Regions from separate parts of the Xenorhabdus siamensis genome, predicted to be linked through region 2. Evidence: predicted binding sites of a transcription regulator. Region 2 holds the regulator's gene; the other holds the start of a gene.
The links. Region 2 encodes Fur, which represses iron uptake genes when iron is present. Its sites were predicted from a motif close to ATAATAATGAGAACNACTATCAA; they were not measured.
Positions count from the first base shown of each region.

Region 1 (3,220 bases), on a different contig from region 2:
ATTCAAGGATCACACAGGAGGCTCTGTCGCAAAGATAGCAACACACAATAAAGCAACAGTTCCCAGAATAATTTCCAACCAACTGTTCACTATTAGTAATTCATAACGTCCTTTCTGCTTTAATTTGGGCACCAGAATATAACGATTGATTAAGGCCAAAAGAACCATAGCTGTGACAAGTATGATTTTCAGCCATAGCATTGATTGATATTCGGAAGCAGAGGCATCAAAAGTCAGCCAACCAGGAATTAAAATGGCACTGCTTATAATTCCTGTGACAATCACCAAAAAAACAGCTATGTGCCCGTAGTCAGAAAATCTCCTCATTGCAACTACACTTTCAGCAAACAGGCTATTCTCCATGCTATAATTATCTATCTGGTGAAAAGCTGAGTTTGGTTTGGAAAAATCATTTAGTCGCAAAAATTGCAGGCATAGCAAAAAAGGCCATAGCCCTCCAAACCAATAGCCGGCACTAAGCAAATGAACAATCTGATTCACCTGAAGTAGCAAACCAAGCACCCCTTCATACATAGTAGCATGACCAATGAAAGCATGGCTTGAAAGCAAAATGACAGAGCAGCCTAATAATAAGAAATTCTTTGTCTTAGAATCTCCAGCATCAGTACGTAAAAAGAATATTCCCACAACAGCAAGTGCAGCAACCAATAATTGCCATTGCCATACTTTACCAAAGGAAGTTGCTAACACTGCCTGCCATATTTCAAACTGATAAACGTCGTGCCAGCCATCCCCCATTAACCCCAATTGCCAGACCGTCTCTCAACCGTTTTTTAATCAAAATTAAAAAATGGCCTGAGGCAAGTAGAGTAGTAAACAAGCTGAACCCAAACATCAGCATAACTACCACAAAATGCAAGAATCGGCAGAGTACGTATAACGCCTCAAGTGAAATCATTATCTTACAGTAAAATTGTAAACACCCTTCGTTTTATGACCGTCGACAGAAAGAACACTCCAGTCAACACGATATTCCCCTGCTGCTAGTTTGTCCTCTACAGGCAGGATTAGTTTGGTTTTAGTCGCAGGATCAAGTACTAGCTTACCTGTTTTAATCTCTTTTTTTTCTGGGCCAATTAATTTTACTTTACTAAACCCAAGTTCAATACGCTCTGAGAAACTCAGAGTTATAGCTTGTGGTGCGGCTTCCACCGTTGTATTTTCTGCCGGAGTCTGATCTTTCAAGTGAGCATGGGCTAAAGCCTGTTGGCAGGACATACCGACAAACAGAACAACCAAAGCAGACAAATTGCTCCAGAATGAACGGATATTAAAAATAGACATAATAGGCAACCCTTTAATATACAGATGAATTTTTATGCTTAAAGGGGATTTTATAACAAACGATAAATTTAATCTGTGGTGAAAGTCCTGACCTGTGAAGCACTGCGCAAAAAACAAAAATAGGAGATAAAATGAAAAAAGCGTAATTCCTGCTTAAAAATAAACAAAAAACAGGAATTACGGTAAAAATCATGCAGATTAATTTATCTTAGTGCTTTCTTAAGCATGAGCTGGAACTGAGAGCCCTTTCAAATCTTTATCCAGTAAAAATAAAGAATTACCACTTTCACCCACCATATCCAGTTTATCTAAGATAGATTTGAATAATTTTTCTTCTTCGTGTTGTTCAGCCACATACCACTGTAAGAAGTTAAATGTAGAATAATCCTGGGTTGTCATCGCTAAGTGCGCCAATTTATTGATCTCTTCCGTGATCAATTTTTCGTGTTCATAGGTTTGATTGAACACATCAGAAATAGAATTAAATTCAACAGGTGGAGCCTGAATAGCCCCCAGTACAGGCATTGCTCCTGTATCGCCCAGATAATCAAATAAACGCTGCATATGTTGCATTTCTTCTTGTGAATGGGTTCTCAGAAATGCAGCCGCACCTTCGTAACCTTTATCACCACACCATGCACTCATTTGCAGGTACAAATTAGCAGAATAAAACTCCAGATTTAATTGCTCATTTAATTTAGTGATCATTTCTTGTTTTAACATTAGCCCACCTCCTAGAACTTTATTAAATTATCCATATTATGCCCATTAAAAATCAATAAAACAAAGATAAATTTTTAAATTACAACCAGTTGATATTTAATAAAATATTTTTATTTTATAGCAAGAATAAATCTCATTAAATATAAGAAAATAAGAATCAGTTTTATTTGATTAAATATTTAATCAAAGAATTAATATTTAATAAAAATGAGAATTGATATTATTAATATTTAAGAGATGTTTTTTTATGCAAATAATGTCTTGCCAAATAAGGAAGACTCAATTAATTTTAACCTCTGGGAATGCATAGCACTTTGGGAGAGGAAATAGTGGAGCGTAACTTAGCCAAGTTATCTAAAAATGAGATGGATAAGGTCAATGTTGATCTGGCAGCATCAGGGGTTGCATTTAAAGAGCGCTATAATATGCCTGTCATTCCAGACACTGTTGAGCAAACTCAACCACAACACCTACGGGAATATTTTCAACAACGATTGAACCACTATCGCCAACAATCGAGATATTTGTCTCGCTTACCTTATGAGCCCAAAAACCGTTAAATATGAAAAAAGAGGTAACCACCGCATAAGCGAGTGGTTATCACACCTATTTTCCAATAAATTTATCAGTTGCTGCAATTAACTGATGCAAAATTCCCGGTTCATCAAAGGAATGGCCTGCACCTTCTACAATATAAAACTCTGCCTCTGGCCATGATTTCGCCAGATCCCAGGCATTCTGTAACTGGCATGCCATATCATAACGCCCATGAATGATGACTGCGGGAATATGCCTGATAACGTCAACATGATCTAATAACTGCTGTGTCTCATCTATAAAACCGTTATTGATAAAATAATGGTTTTCAATACGTGCAAACGCCAACGCAAACTGTTCTTCTGCAAATGAATCTGCATGTTCAGAAGGTAATAGTGTGACAGTTTCCCCTTCCCAGGTACTCCATAAACGGGCAGCTTCCAACTGCACTGCGAGGTCATTACTCGTGAGACGTTTGTTGTAAGCCTTTATCACATCAGTACATTCTTCTTCAGAAAGAATAGAAAGTGTACGTTCCCACTTTTCCGGAAAAAACCGGGAAGCGCCTTCCTGATAATACCATTGCAATTCTTGAGGCCGGAGTAAAAATATTCCCCTTAATATCAATTCTGATACAGAATTCGGATGTTTTTGT
Region 1 covers NZ_JBBMXE010000006.1:122,741-125,960, forward strand. Annotated here, with positions in the region: partial or broken gene copD (copper homeostasis membrane protein CopD) at 10-916, opposite strand; gene copC (copper homeostasis periplasmic binding protein CopC) at 919-1,305, opposite strand; gene ftnA (non-heme ferritin) at 1,525-2,028, opposite strand; gene AAC852_RS06645 (DNA polymerase III subunit theta) at 2,358-2,588, shown strand; gene pip (prolyl aminopeptidase) at 2,635-3,220, opposite strand, start outside.
Region 1: the regulator Fur is predicted to act here: its motif matches at 2,230-2,252, upstream of ftnA (non-heme ferritin).

Region 2 (3,220 bases):
TCGATCCGACGGATACCTCAAATACGACATCTGTACAGTTTTACGATCGCCATAGCTATCTGAACCCGTGCATGGATTCTTCCAAACGTTTTGTTGACAAAGTCATCAGTGAAATCGTTGCCATGCACAAAGAAGCCGGGGCGCCACTGAAAACATGGCATTTTGGCGGTGATGAAGCGAAAAATATTCGTTTAGGGGCGGGTTATCAGGATAAAGATGGCCCAATTGAACCGGGTAAGGGGATTATAAATAAAAAAATCGAAGACAAACCATGGGCAAAATCTCAGGCTTGTCAAAAAATGATTACGAAGGGCATTATCAAAGATGTTGATGAGCTGGCCAGTTACTTCGCAATTGAAGTGAGTAAGATTGTCAATGCTCATGGTATTGAGACAATGCAGTCATGGCAGGATGGCCTGAAACATGCGAAATCGGCTAAAGACTTTGCTACTCAGCATGTTACGGTAAACTTTTGGGATACGCTCTATTGGGGAGGTTATGATTCCGTTAATGACTGGGCAAACAAAGGTTATCGTGTCGTTGTTTCCAGCCCTGATTATGTTTACCTAGATATGCCGTACGAAGTCAATCCGAAAGAGCGGGGCTATTATTGGGCATCCCGTTTTAATGATGAAGCCAAAATCTTCAGTTTTGCACCAAATAATATGCCACAAAATGCCGAAACTTCGGTGGATATCAATGGTAACTATTTCAATACCACCAGTAATAAACGTTGGCCAGGGGCGTATGGCGTATCAGGGCTGTTATGGAGTGAAACGGTGCGTACTGATCAGCAAATGGAATATATGATTTATCCGCGTTTGCTGCCGCTGGCGGAACGTGCGTGGCATCAGGCTGAATGGGAACAGAATTACCAACAGGGCAGGGAGTATAAAGGCGGAGTCACACGGTATGTTGAAACCGATAAACTCAATAATGATTGGCGTCGTTTTGCCAATTTAATGGGGCAACGTGAAATGGCAAAACTGGATAAAGCGCATGTTGCATATCGATTACCAATACCGGGAGCAAGGATTGTGTCAGGGACATTGGAAGCAAACATTGCCTTGCCGGGGTTGGCAATTCAGTATTCATTGAATGATGGCAAAACTTGGGAAATTTATGATGACAGACAAAGACCGCACGTTGAAGGTAATGTGAAAGTCCGTTCTGTTAGCACTGATGGTAAGCGTTTTAGTCGAATTGAAGACGTATATCAAAAATAACCACCTGTAAAAAAAGCAACCTGCCGATTAGCTTAAGCTAATCGGCAGCAGCTCCTTTTGACAAGAGCAGATATTGGAAGTGAGTAGCATGTATCACTTCTTATCGTGTCTTCTTATCATGCTTTCTCATCATGTAACGTACTATCTTTACGGCAATCACCTGTAGTACAGTGACCATACAAATAGAGACTATGATTTGACAACTTGATTCCATGACGTGCAGCAATATCTTTCTGACGTTCTTCAATGGACTCATCGCTGAACTCAATCACTTTACCACAGTCGAGGCAAATCAGATGGTCATGGTGATGTTGCTGAGTGAGTTCAAAAACCGATTTACCGCCTTCAAAATTGTGGCGAGTGACAATGCCGGCATCATCGAACTGGTTCAACACGCGATAGACAGTGGCGAGGCCAATCTCTTCACCGATATCAATCAGTTTTTTATAGAGATCCTCCGCACTGACATGATGGCATTCTGGGTCCTGTAGCACTTCCAGAATTTTCAGGCGAGGAAGTGTTACTTTAAGTCCAGCATTTTTCAATGCTTTATTGTTGTCGGTCATGCGGATTCAGTCCTGTAACTTGAGTTTAGTGAACTTGTGATACTTGGGGTATCGTGAGAGAATTATGATTTAGTTTCACGCTGTAAATTATAGGCATGGATATTGAAAATGAAAACCATGCCCACTTCGCTATCATGACACATAATTTAAGAATTATCCCGTGTAAAAGGTAATTGTTTCCTTAATACACACACGAGGGTATCTTTTATGCGCCGAGGATCTCTGATAGGCTCATTTCAGCCTTAATCTGCTGTACCCAAGCATCAACACGCTCTTCGGTCAATTCTGGTTGGCGATCTTCATCAATAGCAAGACCAATGAAGTGATTATCGTCAGCCATACCTTTAGATACTTCAAAGTGATACCCTTCAGTTGGCCAGTGTCCAACAATGATTGCACCACGAGGTTCGATAATATCGCGGATGGTGCCCATAGCATCACAGAAATATTCTGCATAATCTTCCTGATCACCACAACCAAACAGGGCAACTAACTTCCCTTCAAAATTGATCTCTTCCAGAGTTGGGAAGAAATCATCCCAGTCACATTGAGCTTCGCCGTAGTACCAGGTTGGAATGCCTAGCAGCAGGATATCGAAGGCTTCAAGATCTTCCTTGCTGCTTTTGGCAATATCGTGAACTTCCGCAACATCAGCACCGCCCAGTTTTTCTTGGATCATTTTGGCAATGTTCTCTGTGTTGCCAGTGTCGCTGCCGAAGAATATACCTATTATTGCCATAAAGTAGATTAACCTCTTGTTCTATTAGTGTATTAAATCTATACACGTCACGCTGAAATCAGCAGGAAAAATAGCAGTTTTATTAAAATGAAAAACGTTATTTTGACCAAACATCAGTGACAAGTCTGTCAGATTTGTGTGGTGACGCCGCTTCATTCTGTTGAATTAAAGCCGTTAATTGGTAAGGCGATTCTCTGTTGCCAGTTGAGCCAGCAACATCTGTTCAATCAATTCACTGCGGCTGATATTGCGCTGTTTTGCCAGATGGTTGAGAGCACCAACAGCATCTTCATTGAGTTTGAGTTCCACCCGACGCAGTCCTTTGACTTTATCCCGGCGCAACTGGTTGCGTTTATTGATCCTAAGCTGTTCATCTCTGGACAGCGGATTTGTTTTAGGTCGCCCTGGCCTGCGTTCATCTGCGAACAAATCCAGTGTGGTGCGATCAGTTTGTTCTTTTGCCATAAATTCGATTGATAAAGGGCGTGTACCAATAATATAGCGGGCAATGATACCTTAGCTGGACGCGTGTCGCTACTGGTTGATGGGAGAGATTGTTGGTTGATAAGAGAGATTGTTGGGTTCAGCCAAAATTCAGACATAATAATGCCGGGAAAGTGGTGTATAGCGTGATGTATAACAAGTACGGTGTGAAAAGAAATAAAATGGAGAAAAAAGAGTTGTGTTGG
Region 2 covers NZ_JBBMXE010000008.1:145,758-148,977, reverse strand. Annotated here, with positions in the region: gene AAC852_RS08885 (beta-N-acetylhexosaminidase) at 1-1,226, shown strand, start outside; gene fur (ferric iron uptake transcriptional regulator) at 1,343-1,792, opposite strand; gene fldA (flavodoxin FldA) at 1,998-2,531, opposite strand; gene ybfE (LexA regulated protein) at 2,706-2,996, opposite strand.